Regions from separate parts of the Streptomyces sp. NPDC058470 genome, predicted to be linked through region 2. Evidence: riboswitches for the same ligand, from Rfam matches in the RefSeq annotation. Region 2 holds a riboswitch; the other holds the start of a gene.
What was found. A riboswitch is a leader RNA that binds a small molecule or an ion and turns the genes downstream of it on or off. The one in region 2 is predicted to bind ZMP and ZTP.

Region 1: linked by a shared signal. The riboswitch ahead of ACFWP7_RS10730 (bifunctional 5,10-methylenetetrahydrofolate dehydrogenase/5,10-methenyltetrahydrofolate cyclohydrolase) and the one ahead of ACFWP7_RS11445 (glycine hydroxymethyltransferase) in region 2 are both predicted to bind ZMP and ZTP.

The regions. Positions count from the first base shown of each region.
Region 1 covers NZ_JBHXMF010000011.1:88,725-96,405, reverse strand. Annotated here, with positions in the region: gene ACFWP7_RS10760 (ABC transporter ATP-binding protein) at 1-1,504, shown strand, start outside; gene ACFWP7_RS10755 (aldehyde dehydrogenase family protein) at 1,553-3,013, opposite strand; gene ACFWP7_RS10750 (hypothetical protein) at 3,228-3,521, opposite strand; gene ACFWP7_RS10745 (nuclear transport factor 2 family protein) at 3,693-4,058, shown strand; gene ACFWP7_RS10740 (MarR family winged helix-turn-helix transcriptional regulator) at 4,086-4,649, opposite strand; gene ACFWP7_RS10735 (hypothetical protein) at 4,710-5,582, shown strand; ZMP/ZTP riboswitch at 5,642-5,728, shown strand; gene ACFWP7_RS10730 (bifunctional 5,10-methylenetetrahydrofolate dehydrogenase/5,10-methenyltetrahydrofolate cyclohydrolase) at 5,752-6,654, shown strand; partial or broken gene ACFWP7_RS10725 (glycosyltransferase) at 6,690-6,955, shown strand; gene ACFWP7_RS10720 (carotenoid biosynthesis protein) at 7,042-7,681, opposite strand, start outside.
Region 2 covers NZ_JBHXMF010000012.1:83,232-90,912, reverse strand. Annotated here, with positions in the region: gene trpS (tryptophan--tRNA ligase) at 1-270, opposite strand, end outside; gene ACFWP7_RS11460 (RNA polymerase sigma factor) at 348-971, shown strand; gene ACFWP7_RS11455 (hypothetical protein) at 964-2,052, shown strand; gene ACFWP7_RS11450 (hypothetical protein) at 2,253-2,966, shown strand; gene ACFWP7_RS11445 (glycine hydroxymethyltransferase) at 3,098-4,546, opposite strand; ZMP/ZTP riboswitch at 4,588-4,674, opposite strand; gene rocD (ornithine--oxo-acid transaminase) at 4,804-6,024, shown strand; gene ACFWP7_RS11435 (hypothetical protein) at 6,130-6,546, shown strand; gene ACFWP7_RS11430 (hypothetical protein) at 6,543-6,701, shown strand; gene ACFWP7_RS11425 (hypothetical protein) at 6,783-7,681, shown strand, end outside.

The DNA of each region.
Region 1 (7,681 bases), on a different contig from region 2:
CGTGCTGCGGCGCACCGCCGAGTCGGTGGTGCTCGGCGCGCGGCGTGCCCTGTCGTCGTATCTGCTGCGGCTGCGCATACCGGCGGTGGACCGCAGCGAGCCGGGCGACCTGATGGCCCGGATCACCTCCGACACGACACTGCTGCGCGAGGTCACGACCGATTCGCTGGTCGGCTTCGGCACCGGAGGGCTCACCCTCGTCGCGACGGTGGTGATGATGGGCCTGGTCGACCCCGTGCTCCTCGGCGTCACCCTGGCAGTGATCCTGTGCGCGGGCACCGTCCTCGGCGTGATCGTGCCGCGCATCAACCGGGCGAGCAAGCGGGCGCAGGACGCGGTCGGCGTGATGGGCGCCTCATTGGAACGGATCCTCGGCGCGCTCCGCACGATCAAGGCCTCCGGTGCCGAGAGCCGCGAGGAGCAGGCCATCCACGCGGCCGCCGAGGAGTCGTGGCGGCAGAGCGTGCACGCCGCCAAGTGGTCGGCCGCCGCGGGCAACACGGCCGGTCTGGCGATGCAGATCGCGTTCATCACGGTGCTGGCGGTGGGCGGCGCCCGCGTCGCGACCGGCGCCATCGACGTCGGCACGCTCGTCGCGTTCCTCCTCTACGTCTTTTATCTGATGTCACCGATCCAGCAGCTCGTCGGCGCGATCACGCAGTACCAGACCGGCGCCGGCGCGCTCGCCCGTATCCAGGAGGCCCTGCGGCTCCCCGCCGAGCCCGCTGCCCTGCCCGCGCCACTGCCGTCCCCCAGCGCTGAACCCGCCGCCCTCGCCTTCGACGACGTGCGCTTCCGGTACGCCGACGATCTCCCGTACGTCCACCACGGCGTGACGTTCGCCGTCCCGGCCCGCGGTATGACGGCGTTCGTCGGCCCCTCCGGCGCGGGCAAGACGACCGTCTTCTCCCTCCTCGAGCGGTTCTACGACCCCGAGGCGGGCGTCATCACGTTCGACGGCCGTGAGCTGGAGGACTGGGATCTGCCCGAGCTCCGTTCCTCGATCGGTTACGTGGAGCAGGACGCGCCCGTCCTGTCGGGCTCCCTTCTGGACAACCTCCTGCTCGGCAACCCGGACGCCGACGACGCCGACGTCACCCGCGTGCTGAAGACGACACGTCTGGACGGACTCGTCGCCCGGTTGCCGCTCGGCCTGGACACGCTGGTCGGCCACCGCGGCACCAAGCTGTCCGGTGGCGAGCGGCAGCGCGTCGCCATCGCCCGTGCCCTGCTGCGCCACCCCCGCCTGCTGCTTCTCGACGAGGCGACGTCTCAGCTCGACGCGGTGAACGAGGCCGCGCTGCGCGACACCGTCGCCGATGTCGCCCGTACGACGACGGTCCTCGTGGTCGCGCACCGGCTCTCCACCGTCACGATGGCCGACCGGATCGTCGTCATGGACGCGGGCCGGGTCCGCGCGGTCGGCACCCACCGCGAACTCGTGGCCGGGGACCCGCTCTACGCGGAACTGGCGGCCACGCAGTTCCTCGCCACCGTCGGCTGACCGGCCTGCGCCCGGCGCACCTGCCCGGGGGCTCGCGCTCCCCTCCGTCTAGAACGGGTAGTGCGCCTGCTGCGTGGCGATGGTCACCCAGCGGGTGTTGGAGAACGCCTCCAGGCCCCAGCGGCCGCCGAAGCGCCCGTAGCCGGAGGCCTTGACGCCGCCGAAGGGCGCGTGCGGCTCATCGGCGACGGACTGGTCGTTGATGTGCACGATGCCGGTGCGGATACGGCGGGCGACGGCCAGCCCGTGCGTGGCGTTCTCGGTGATGACTCCGCAGGTCAGGCCGTTGTCGGTGTCGTTGGCCACGGCGACGGCGGCGCTGTCGTCGGCGAAGGTCTCGATCACGCAGACCGGGCCGAACGCCTCCGCGTAGTAGAGGTCCGCGTCCTTGGTGACATCGGTGAGGACGGTCGCCGGGTGCACCGCGCCCTCCGGTTCCCCGCCACCGGTGAGGACCGTGGCGCCCTTGGCCACCGCGTCCTTGATGAGCGCCGCGACGCGCTGTGCGGCGGCGGCGCTGACCAGTGGACCGACCACCGTGTGCGGGTGGGCGGGGTCACCGGCCTGGAGCTGGGCGACCTTCGCGGCGAACTTCTGCGTGAACTCCTCGGCGAGCGACTCGTGTACGAGGATCCGGTCGCCGGACATGCAGATCTGGCCGGAGTTCATGAACACGCTGAAGGTGACCGCGTCGACCGCGTAGTCCACGTCGGCGTCGTCGAGCACGACGACCGCGTTCTTGCCCCCCAACTCCAGTACGGCGGGCTTGAGATGCGAGGCGGCGTGCGCGCCGATGATCCGGCCGACTCCGGTGGAGCCGGTGAAGTTGACGGCGCGGACCCGCGGGTCGGCTATGAGTACCTCGGCGATCTCGGCCGCGTCCTCACGGGCGTTGGTGACCACGTTCAGCACACCGTCCGGCAGCCCGGCCTCGCGCAGCACGTCGGCGACGAGCAGCGCGCACGCGATCGGCGCGTCCTCGCTGGGCTTCACGACGACGGTGTTGCCCGCGGCGAGAGGAGCCGCGACGGCCCGTACGCCGAGGATGACGGGCGCGTTCCAGGGCGCGAAGGCGGCGACGACACCCAGCGGTTCGCGGATCGCGAGGCCCAGCGCGCCCGCCTCCTGGGCGCTGAGCACCTCACCGCGCGGAGCAGTGATCGCGGCGGCCGCCTCGCGCAGGATGTTCGCGGCGAGACCCACGTTGAAGTACGCCCACGGGCGGGTGCCGCCCGCCTCGTGCGCCATCAGCTCGGCCACTTCCTCCCCCTTGGCGTCGAGGAGGTCGGCGGCCTTCAGGAAGATCGCCCGGCGTGCGAAGGGTGCGAGCGCGGCCCAGTCGGCGAAGGCCGCGTCGGCGGCGTCCACGGCACGGGCGACGTCCTCGGGACCGGCCGCGGCGACGGTCGCGTACACCTCGCCGGTGTAGGGGTTGATGTCCTCGGCGGTGCGGCCGGAGGCGGCCGGCACGTCCTTGCCGCCGATGAACAGTTCACGGGTGATGGCCATGGCGGGTTCCTCCGGTACGTAGCGACAGCGGTACGCAGTTGTCAACAACATCAGTAGAGAGCTCACAGCGGCAACACTTGTTCGCCATGTGAATCCTACTTCACCAACCTACTAGGTAGGATGCTCGGACTGGACCCCGTGAAAGTCAAGGCAGACGCGTCTGCCCCCGGCACCTAGGGTGCCGGGGGCAGAGGAAGCTGTCGAGGCCCGAGGACTACGGCTCAATGGCGGGGAGGACCCCGGTGACGGGCGCGACCAGGTCTGTCACTTGGTGCAACTCGTCGAGGCCGCTGTTCAGACGGTTGAGCCCGGCCAACTGGGTGGAGACCCTCGGGAGCGCGGCCTGGTACTCCGCGGGAATTTCGCTCACAGCGAGCTTGTCGAGCTCGGCGATGGGGTTCAGCGGCTTCGGCGCCTCGGAGACGGCGGCGTTCGCCATCGGCGCGGCAAGGCCCGTGACACCGACGGCGAGACCAACGGCGGCGACAATACGTCGTGTTGAGATCATGCTTTCAGCAACGGCTCCGGGCCCCGGCAGACACGGCCGTTCCGCTCCGCTCACCCGTGAGGCTCACAGTCCCTGCAGGGCTTGCCGCGCGCCCCAGGACGGAGGAGTCTCGAAGAAGAGGCCCTTCGCGGCCCGCTCCTCGCTGGGCCGCGGCCTTGCTAGGAGGTCATCATGGGTACCGCGGCAGACCCCGCCTTCGACACCGAAGCGCTACGCCGGGGCATAGAAGGACGGAGCGCGGCAGATCTGCTGTCGCTCTACGCGGACGACGCGGAGGTCCGTGTCGTCGACCACAACACCCAGCCCAGCCATCCGATGGTCAAACACGGTCGCGGCGAGATCGCCGACATGCTCAACGACGTCTACAGCCGGGACATGACCCACAAGCTGGAGCGGTGCGTCGTCCAGGGCGATCAGGTCGCCTTCACCGAGTCCTGTCAGTACCCGGACGGCGTGAAGGTGCTGGCCAGCTCGATGATGTCGCTGCGCGACGGCAAGATCGTCGAACACACGCTGCTGCAGGCATGGGACGAGTAGGAAGGACCTGGTGGCCGAAGGTCCGGATCAATTCGCAGCTGACCTGGACCTTCTCGGCGAGTGCGGGGATGGGCCGGTCGCGTTCGCGCCGGACTCGGCTGCCACCACCAGTTTCCGCAGCAGGTCTGCGAGTGTCCGCTTCTCTTCTGCGGTCAGCACTCCGAGGAGCGCGTTCTCACCCTCGCCCTCCGTCGCCACGTGCTGCTCGAACGCGTCATATCCGGCCTCGCTGAGCCTCACCTGTACACGGCGGCGGTCGGCTGCCTCGTTCGTGCGGGTGATCAGCCCCGCGTCCTCCATCGGGCCGAGACGTGCCGACAGTGCGCCGCGGGTCAGACCCAGCAAATCGGCGAGCTGCGACGGGCTCGCCGCGTAAGGCGGGCCGAGCCTGCGCAACATCAGCAGCACCTTGAACTGCCAGTGTCGAAGCCCGTCCGAGTCCAGGGTGTCCCGGCGGACCTGGACCGTGTGCCGGGCCAGGATCGCGAGCCGGACGAAGATCGCCTCGGTGACCGGGTCCATCCAGGCGAGCTCCTTCGACCAGACCGCAACGTGCCGGTCGACCGAATCCGCCGCCGAAGGGTCCGCCATACGTGCCTCCCCAAAAGTAGTTTTCTTGTGGATAGTTTTTCGTATTACTACGTTCCTCGCATGACGAACACCGCAAGCACAGTCCGTACGGCCGTGGCCGTGTCGCTCGACCACCTCCTGGCTGCTGTCCGCGAGTTGAGGATCGGCGGCCGCTGGGAACGGGCGTCGGTGCTGCTGGACGCGGCCGAGGTCACCGATCCGTCGGCCCGTGCCCGGCTCGCCGTGGCCGCCGCCGAAGTCTCGCTGGAGAGCGACTGGTTCGGTGGGACCAGCCTGGCGCGCGCTCGGCTCGACGCCGCCGAGAAGGCCTTCGCAGGGGCGCACCGCCACGATCGCTGGGACCTGGACTGCCTCTGGCTCCGCCACGACTACCTCGGTCTTGTCCATATCGACGGCTCGTTCCGGCCCGGACCCGACGGCAAGGACCCGAAGGCCCTCGCTGCTCTCCGCTCACGCGCCGAGAACCTGCGTGAGCGGGCTCCGGACGATGTACGCCGAGGCTGGGCCGAGATGTACCTGGGTCTCATCGCCGACAATCTCTTCGCCGAGCGCGACCTCGCTCCTGGCCACTACGAAACCGCCCTGCGCACGGCCGACTCCGCTGAGCCGGCCGACCCCCTGCTCGCCCGCGAGGCGCTGCGGCACCTCGGCGATCACGACCACGACCACGGCGACCACGCACGGGCCTTGGAGCGCTGGAGCCGAGCCACCGAGCTCGGCGCACGGGCCGGAGCCGTCCCCGGAACCCTCTCGCAGCAGATGCTCCTGGCGGTCCTGGCCCGCGACGCGGGCGACGAGGCCGGAGCCGCCGCGCTGGCCCGTGAGGTCGCCCGCTGGGCCAAAGCCATCGGCGCCGCGGACACCGAGGCGCAGGCCAACGGGTTCCTGGCCGGAGTCGACCCGACGGCTCCGCCCGCGGAGAGCGGCAGCTGACCGTTCGGGCCGCGAGCGGAAACACCCGCGCCGACCGGAAATCCCACGGGTTAGGCTGGTCGGCGGGCCGTGACTGGCGCTGAGGTGGAGTACCACCGGGGAGCGGTCTGACGAACGGGTCTTTGCCGCGCGCCTGGGCGATTGTGTCAGTGACGCTCAGGAGTGGCTCATGTCCCAGGCCCAGCTCATGGACGGCGCCGGTCTCGCGCGCCGCATCGTGGAGGAGACCGCGCAGCGCGCGGCCGACCTCAAGGACCGCACGGGTGCGTCGCCGTGTCTGGCGACGGTACTGGTCGGCGAGGATCCCGCCTCCGTCACGTACGTCCGGATGAAGCAGAACCGCAGCCGGAGGGCCGGTATCGAGTCACGGCACGTCGCCCTGCCCGCCGGAACCACGACGGCGGAACTGGTCGACACGCTGGCCACGCTGTCCGACGACCCCACCGTGCACGGCATCCTGCTCCAGCACCCCGTCGGTCCGCACATCGACGAGCGTGCCGCGTTCGAGGCCATCGCGCCGGAGAAGGACGTCGACGGGGTGACGCTGAGTTCGTACTCGGCGATGAGCTTCGGGCTGCCCGGCTTCGTGTCCTGCACTCCCGGCGGCATCATGCGGCTCCTCGACGCGTACGACGTGGACCCGGCCGGCAGACGCGCCGTCGTCGTGGGCCGCAGCGCGATCCTCGGCAAGCCCGTCGGCATGCTGCTGCTGTGCCGCGACGCGACGGTGACGTACTGCCACTCGCGTACGACCGAGCTGTCCTCGGTCGTACGCGAGGCGGACATCGTGGTGGCCGCCGTGGGGCGGCCGCGGCTGATCCGTGGCGAGGACATCAAGCCGGGAGCCGTCGTCGTCGACGCGGGCTACAACCCCGGGAACGTCGGAGACGTCGACTTCGACACCGCCCGCGACCGGGCCTCGCTGATCACGCCGGTGCCGGGTGGCGTCGGCCCCATGACGATCGCGGTCCTGCTGGAGCAGACCGTCACGGCAGCGGAACGACTTCGCCGGCCGCCGCGGCGGGCGGCTGGATCCCCGTCGGCGAGCCAACTCGCGACCGCGCCGCAGTAACTCCCGCCATACTGGCCGCCGTGCGAGTGGCGATCATGACCGAGGGGTCCCGAGGCGGTGTGCGCCGTACACCGGTCTCGGGCTCGGCCCGGCGCGTGCCGGGCACGAGGTCACCCTGGTGACGCACGGGTGTTTCGAGCGGCTTGCGGCTGGTTCGGGTCCGGGGTTCCACGCGCTGCCGGTGGATCCCCGGGCGGAGCTGGAATCCGAGCGGGGGCAGCGGCTGCATCGCAGCACCACCGGGGCCGGAAGGCTGGTCCGGGTCGTCGAGTTGGCGCGGGCGCTCGTCGGGCAGCCGACGACGAACTGACCGAGGCCGCCCATGCCGGCGTGAACCGGCCTGCGGACCGACGGCCGCGGCCTGCCGCCATTCCCCCCCCAGGGGACCTAGGCGGACAGGCGTTCCGGGTTCGGCTCCGTCCGCTCGACCGTGCTGTCCTGCGGGGCCGACGTCGCAGTCGTGGTCCGCCGCTGGGCGATACGCAGCAGAGCAAGGAGGGCGATGAAGCACATGCCGTAGACGGTGAGCAGGACCGATGACTCGTAGATGTCGGCGGTGCTCCAGGTCACGCCGGCAGCGTCGGTGACGGTGGTGTGCCTGCCGGTGACGAACTCCGTGAAGAACGAGATCGTCGTCGCCGCGTAGAGGAGTACGCCCTGCAGGTCACTGGCCGTGGTCGACTCCGGCTGTGCGGTCGGCAGTGGACCGCGGCTGCGCACGTAGAGGGCGAAGACCTGCATGAACAGGTAGACGGTGAAGGTCCACCCGAGGAAGTTGCCCAGCGGGACTCCGAAGAACCCGCCGCCGTTCTCCCACACCCAGTGGCCCTCGATCGTCGAGAACGAGGGGTCCATGGCAAGGTCCCAGGCGGTCATGGCGAACGCGGCGACGACGGGGGTTCCGATGCTGGTCAGCCAGGTCGAGTTGCGGCGCACGTCGTCGAGCAGCACCGTGGCGACGATCCAGGCGAGGTACCCGGTGGCCAGGTAGGACGGGCCGATGAACCACGGCACCTGGAAGATCTTG
Region 2 (7,681 bases):
CTCGGGGACGTGGCTCTGGACGAAGAGCGTGCAACGGTCCGCGTCGAGCCCCGCTGCGAGCAGCTGCGCGGCGGCCAGCCGGGTGTTGGCGCGCAGGTCCGCGGGGTCCTGCGGAAGGGTGATCGCGTGCAGGTCGACGACCATGTAGAACGCGTCATGGGACTCCTGCAGAGCCACCCACTGGCGGACGGCGCCAAGGTAGTTGCCGAGGTGGAACGAGCCTGCGGTGGGCTGGATTCCGGAGAGCACGCGGGGACGATCAGAGGCCATGGGGCCATTCTCTCAGGTGACTCTCATTGCTCGGGAACAGGTGGGAACCGATTGGGCTCGGGCGGTGTAGCAAGAGTGTGAGGACGCGGGAGGGGGGCCGCATCGTCGTCGACGAGGCCGCGGTGATCGCACGGGTACGCGCCGGGGAGCCGGAGGCGTACGCGGAGCTGGTGCGCGCCCATACGGGCATCGCGATCAGGGCTGCCAAGGCGCTGGGGGCGGGTGCGGACGCGGAGGACGTGGTGCAACAGGCCTTCATCAAGGCGTACTGCTCGCTGGGGCGCTTTCGGGACGGCGCGGCGTTCAAGCCGTGGCTGCTGTCGATCGTCGCCAATGAGACGAGGAACACAGTAAGGACGGCGGTGCGCCAGCGGACACTGGCTGGCCGCGAGGCCGCGCTCGTGGAGGCGGAGCCGCTGATACCGGATGCGGCGGACCCTTTGGTCGCGGCGCTGGAGATAGAGCGCCGCGCGGCACTCTTGGCCGCCCTGGACCGCTTGAGCGAGGACCATCGGCTCGTCGTCACCTACCGCTATCTCCTGGAGATGGACGAGTCGGAGACGGCCCAGGCCCTTGGCTGGCCCCGCGGCACGGTGAAGTCACGGCTCAACCGCGCCCTGCGGAAGCTGGAGCGGCTACTGCCGGACTTCGAGCCCGGCAATCACCGGGAGTCCGTGGAGGGAGGTGATGAGCATGAGTGAGCCGTACGAGCCTGGGGGCGCGGAATCGTCCTCCGGCGACCGGGGTCGGCGTGCGCGTGGGCAGGGGGGTGAGCCTGGGCATGACCGTGAGCGCGGGCATGACCGTGAGGGCGAACGCGGGCATGACCGTGACCGCGGGCAGGAGGGCTTCTCTCGGCTGCCCGAGGAGCTGCGGGCGCTCGGGCGCTCGCTGGATCAGCCGGGGGCGGCCGGAAGCGAGTCGATGGTCGAGCGGGTGCTGGAGCAGATACTCGCCGAGCGGCTAACGGTCGCGGTCCCCATTACCGTCCCGGCCCCTGCCCAGGTACCGGTCCCGGTCCCTGTCCCTGTCCCTGTCCCTGTCCCTGTCCCTGTCCCGGCAGCCGAGCCTCCCAGCCGCGGCGAGCGGCTCCGCGGGATGCGCCGCTGGGCCCGGACGCGCTGGCGTGCGCTGACGGCGGGGCTGTGCGGACTGCTCACGGTCCTCGTGCTCACGCCGCCGGTGCGGGCCGCGGTGGTGGACTGGTTCGGCTTCGGCGGGGTCGAGGTGCGGTACGACCCGTCGGCGGTGCCCTCTCACGGAGCGAAGGTGCCCGACTGCGAGGGCACCTCGCTGACACTCACCGAGGCCGGACGGCAAGCGGGCTTCGCACCACTCGTGCCCCCTGCTCTGGGGACACCGGGAGCGGTGGTGGTGACGCGTGAGCCGAAGGGGCGTTTCCTGGTCACCCTGTGCTGGCGCGAGCAGGGGCACACGATCCGGCTGGACGAGTTCGCGGCGCAACTGGACCCGACGTTCACCAAGATGGTGTCGGAGCAGCCTGAGTGGGTGCCGTTGGGCGCGAGCACGGACTATGCGAATCAGGCGCTGTGGTTCCCCGAGCCTCATCTCCTGGAGCTCTGGCTGGTGGACGAGCACGGCGACCGGTTCACCCGCTCACAGCGGACCGCAGGACCGACTCTGCTCTGGACGCACGGGGGTGACATGACCCTGCGGCTGGAGGGCGTGGCGTCCAAGTCACGGGCGGTGGAGATCGCCAGGTCCGTCAACCAGCCGACCGACCGGTCCACCGACCGGTCCGCCGACGAGCCCGGGACTTAGCCCGGGAGCCGGAACTGGTCCCGGAGGTGGCCCCGGAGCCGACCCCGAAGCTGGCAACCGGAGCTGGCCCTGGAGCTGGTCCAAAACAGGTCCGGGCGGAATGGGAACCCGGACGCGTCGAGCGGTGTACCAGAAGTGACACGCAGTGTGCGGGCGGGCGGCGCCGCACCTGGATCGACTGGTTGCTTGGGGGGGTTGGGATGCGCAGGATTCGTGAACTGGTCACGGTGCTGGGGGCGTTCGGGGCGTTGGCGATGGCAGTCGCCGTGGTGTTGCTGAGCGCACCGGTTGCGGCGGCGGGCGGTCCGACGAGTGTGCTGGTGGTCTCGCCGGAGAGCGAGGAGACGGCCGCGCTGTACTACTCGGACGAGGAATACGGCGAGTTGCAGGGCCTGCTCGGCGACCCGACCAGCGGTTCACGCGAGGAGCCGCCCGGGCTGGGCGTGGGCGACGGCCGTCAGATCAATGTCACGTGGCTGGTCCATGACGTGTCGCCGTGGCGGGTCGACCGTGTGTATCCGGACACCGCAGGAGGCGGAGACGTCTGGATACACACGGCCAACGACGTGCCGCAGTCCACGAACGGCTACTGGCACAAGGCCGAGCAGCCGGACGAGGTGCGGGCGCTGTTCAAGTCGCTCGGCGTGCTGGGCAAGTCGTCAGGTGCGGGCTCCGGGGCGATCTATCCGGCGCCTTGGGAGACGGAGGACGCCGCATCCCCCGCCTCCGGGCCCGCCGACCAGTCCGTTGTGACGGCCACCGCAACGCCGGGCGACGGTACCGACTGGTGGTGGGCCATACCGGGAGCCGCGGCCGGAGCTGCGATGGTGCTGGTGCTGCGTCCGCTGGTCCCGGTGGCCCGACGGCGGACGAAGCGGGAGCCGGGACCGCGACAGGAGCTAATCGACTTGTGAGTCTCGTGGCGCCCGCGATGTTCACGAACGCCGCGACGCTCGTGACCCTCGCGGGCGCCACGAGACTCGATCAAGCCGTGAAGCCGTGAAGCCGACGAGACCCATAAAGCACGGGCCCCGGCCACGAAGAGTCAGCCGAGGTCGATCTCCGGATAGAGGGGGAAGCCGGTGAGCAGGTCGGTGGCGCGGTGGGAGATCTCGTCGGAGATCTTCGGGTCCAGGACGTGCTGGGCCTTGGACGGCTTGCCCTTGGCGGTGGTGCCGGGCTCGGCGGCGGCGAGGACGCGGTCGATGAGACCTGCGATCTCATCCATTTCCACCGCGCCCAGACCACGCGTGGTCAGCGCGGGCGTGCCGATGCGGATACCGGAGGTGTACCAGGCACCGTTCGGGTCGGCGGGGATGGAGTTGCGGTTGGTGACGATGCCCGAGTCGAGCAGGGCGGTCTCGGCCTGGCGGCCGGTGAGGCCGTAGGAGGAGGCGACGTCGATCAGGTTGAGGTGGTTGTCGGTGCCGCCGGTGACCAGGGTGGCGCCACGGCGCATCAGGCCCTCGGCGAGGGCGCGGGCGTTGTCGACGACGGCCTGGGCGTAGTCGCGGAAGTCGGGGCGGCGGGCCTCGGCGAGCGCGACGGCCTTGGCGGCCATGACATGCGGGAGGGGGCCACCGAGGACCATCGGGCAGCCGCGGTCGACCTGCTCGGCGAGGGTCTCGTCGCACAGCACCATGCCGCCGCGCGGGCCACGCAGTGACTTGTGCGTGGTGGTGGTGACGATCTGGGCATGCGGGATGGGGTCGAAGTCACCGGTGAGGACCTTGCCGGCGACGAGGCCGGCGAAGTGGGCCATGTCGACCATCAGCGTGGCGCCGACCTCGTCCGCGATCTCCCGCATGATGCGGAAGTTCACCAGGCGGGGGTAGGCGGAGTAGCCGGCGACGATGATCAGGGGCTTGAACTCACGGGCGGAGGTGCGCAGTGCCTCGTAGTCGATGAGGCCGGTGGCGGGGTCGGTGCCGTAGGAGCGCTGGTCGAACATCTTGCCGGAGATGTTCGGGCGGAAGCCGTGGGTGAGGTGGCCGCCGGCGTCCAGGGACATGCCGAGCATGCGCTGGTTGCCGAGGTCGCGTCGGAGCTGGGCCCAGTCGGCCTCGGTGAGGTCGTTGACGTTGCGGACGCCCGCCTTGGCGAGCGCGGGGGCTTCGACGCGCTGGGCGAGGACGGCCCAGAAGGCGACGAGGTTGGCGTCGATGCCGGAGTGCGGCTGGGCGTAGGCGTGCTCGGCGCCGAAGAGTTCGCGGGCGTGCTCGGCGGCGAGGGCCTCGACGGTGTCGACGTTGCGACAGCCGGCGTAGAAGCGGCGGCCGACGGTGCCCTCGGCGTACTTGTCGCTGAACCAGTTGCCCATGGCCAGGAGGGTGGCCGGGGAGGCGTAGTTCTCGGAGGCGATCAGCTTGAGCATGTCGCGCTGGTCGGCGACTTCCTGGCTGATCGCGTCGGCGACGCGGGGCTCCACGGCCCGGATCACTTCGAGGGCGCTGCGGAAGGCGGTGGACTCGGTGGAAAGGGGCTGTTGTGACATGGCGGCCTCCGGACGGCGTGGCGTAGGGCATTCACGATTCACGGTTCGGCCCAGGCGCACGGCACTCGGTCTGCGAGCCGCTCCCCGATGGTCGTTCCCATCCCAGCGCGCCAGTCACGGCCCGCCGGTCACCCTACCGGGCACGCCGGATCGCGAGGCTTCCGAGTCCATCATGCGGGCGACGAGAGGGACGATAGGAATGGGCCGGAAGCCGATCCCACTCGCCTTCCCCTGTGCGGTAGGAAACGGAGGATCCCGTGAGCGCTACGGAGACCACGCGGGCGTACATCGCCTCGGCGGACGCGCACTGTGCGCACAACTACCAGCCCCTGCCGGTTGTCGTGGCGACGGCGGACGGGGCTTGGATGACGGATGTCGAGGGGCGCCGCTATCTCGACATGTTGGCCGGATACTCGGCCCTGAATTTCGGCCATGGCAACCGGCGGCTGATCGACGCGGCGAGGGCGCAGCTGGAGCGGGTGACGCTGACGTCACGGGCGTTCTACCACGACCGGTTCGCCGAGTTCTGCGCGCAGCTGGCGGAGCTGTGCGGCATGGAGATGGTGCTGCCGATGAACACGGGAGCGGAGGCGGTGGAGACGGCGGTGAAGACGGCCCGGAAGTGGGGGTACCGAGTCAAGGGTGTCCCGGACGGCAGGGCGAGGATCGTGGTGGCGAGCGACAACTTCCACGGCCGTACGACGACGCTCATCAGCTTCTCCACGGACGTGGAGGCGCGGGCGGACTTCGGGCCGTACACGCCGGGCTTCGATGTCGTGCCGTACGGGGATCTGCCGGCGTTGCGAGCGGCGGTCACTGAGGAGACCGTCGCCGTGCTGCTGGAGCCGATCCAGGGGGAGGCGGGGGTGCTGGTGCCGCCGGAGGGCTACCTCCAGGGGGTGCGCGAGGTGACGCGTGAGCGGAACGTCCTGTTCATCGCGGACGAGATCCAGTCGGGGCTGGGTCGGACGGGCCGGACCTTCGCCTGTGAGCACGAAGGGGTCGTCCCCGATGTGTATGTGCTGGGCAAGGCGCTCGGGGGCGGGGTCGTGCCGGTGTCGGCGGTGGTGTCCTCGGCCGAGGTGCTCGGGGTGTTCCGGCCGGGTGAGCACGGGTCGACGTTCGGGGGGAACCCGCTGGCCTGTGCGGTGGCCCTTGAGGTGATCGCGATGCTGCGGTCGGGCGAGTACCAACGGCGGGCCGCCGAGCTGGGCGATCATCTGCACCACGAGCTGGGGCTGTTGACGGGCACGGGCCAGGTGACGCAGGTGCGCGGGCGCGGGCTGTGGGCGGGTGTCGACATCGCCCCGGCGTACGGAACGGGCCGGGAGATCTCCGAGAAGCTGATGGACCGGGGTGTTCTGGTCAAGGACACCCACGGGGTCACCATCCGGATCGCCCCGCCGCTGGTCATCAGCAAGGAGGACCTGGACTGGGGGCTCGCCCAGCTCGACGCGGTGCTCACGGTCGAGACGTAGGGCTAGGACTGGGCTAGGACTGGGCTAGGACTGGGCTAGGACCTGTCCGGCCAATCGTGCCGCAGACGCGGGGGGTGGCACGCACTCCCCCACTGCCTTAAGGGAGTGGGGGACCCCCAGCCGCGTTGTCGTCACTCGCCGACTCCCCCACTCTCGGCTTCGCTCAAGCGGGGGGACCCCCATCGCGTCGACTCCCGCCTCCGCCTTGCAGCTGCATGCACCACACCTGCCGTCCCTACCGCCCCTACCGCCGAAGCACGCGGCGAGGGCGTCCCGAGTTTCCAGCTGTTCCCCGACACCGCCGAGCAGGCCCGCGCTCTGGGCGGCCGGCACGGCTTCGAGGGCTTCGAGGGCTTCGAGGACTACTGCACCGACCGCGCTCGGCATCCGCGCTCGGCGAAGTTCCTCACCTGGTCAAGCATCGACCGCATGGTGTCCTTCGACGCCTTCCGCTTCGTCGAGCTGATCGTGCCGCGCCCCCTGCTGATGGTCGTGGGACGCCAAGTGGTGACCCCTGGATGAGCGTCGAGGCGTTCCAGAGCGGCCGTGGCCCCAAGGAACTCCACTGGATCGACGGCGCCAGTCATGTCGATCTCCACGACAAGGAGCGACACGTGGGCCCCGCAGTCGCAGAACTGACCGACTTCTTCCGGGCCCACCCGGCCGGTGCCAGATGAGCCCGGGCCCACCCGGCCGAGACCAAGGAGGACGACGGCCACACGCCTCCGCTTCATTACAGTCACTGCGTGCTCTTTGGAATGACCTGTGCCCTTGGTGCGGCCGTCTGCTTCGGTACGGCGACGGTGTTGCAGGCGATGGCCGCGCGGGCGGCGGCAGCCGGCGACGGCGGCTCAGGCAGCGGTGGCTCGGACAGCGGCGGCTCCGGCGGCGGCGGGTCCGGCGGCGGCGGGTCCGGCGGCGGCTCCGGCAGCGGCTCCGGCAGCGGGTCCGGGGTGGATGCCGCGCTGCTCCTGCGGGCGTTGCGGCAGTGGCGGTATCTCGTGGGGCTCGCGCTCGACGGCGCCGGGTTTCTGCTGCAGATCGCGGCGCTGCGATCCCTGCCCATCTACACGGTGGGTGCGGCGCTCGCCGCGAGCCTGGCGGTGACGGCGGTGGTCGCGGCGCGGCTGCTGCGGGTGCGGCTCAGCCGGGTCGAGTGGGGTGCGGTGGGAGTGGTGTGCGCCGGGCTCGCGATGCTGGGGCTGGCGTCGGGGGCCGAGGGGGACCGGGCGGGGTCCGACACGTTGAGGTACGCGATGGTGGGGACCGCGGTGGCCGTGCTGCTGCTGGGGGCGGTGGGCGGGCGGTTGCCCGGGCGGGGGCGGGCGCTTGTGCTGGGGTTGGGGGCCGGGTTGGGGTTCGGGGTGGTCGAGGTGGCGGTGCGGCTGATCGACGAACTCGCCGTCGGATACCTCCTACGCAACCCGGCGACGTACGCGCTTCTCGTCGGCGGAGGTGCGGCGTTTCTGCTTCTCACGTCGGCCTTGCAGCGGGGGTCGGTGACCGTGGCCACCGCCGGGATGGTCGTGGGGGAGACCGTCGGGCCCGCGCTGGTGGGGGTGGTGTGGCTGGGGGATCGTACGCGGGAGGGGTTGGCGTGGCTGGCCGTGCTGGGGTTCGCGGTCGCGGTGGTGGGGGCGTTGGTGCTGGCGCGGTT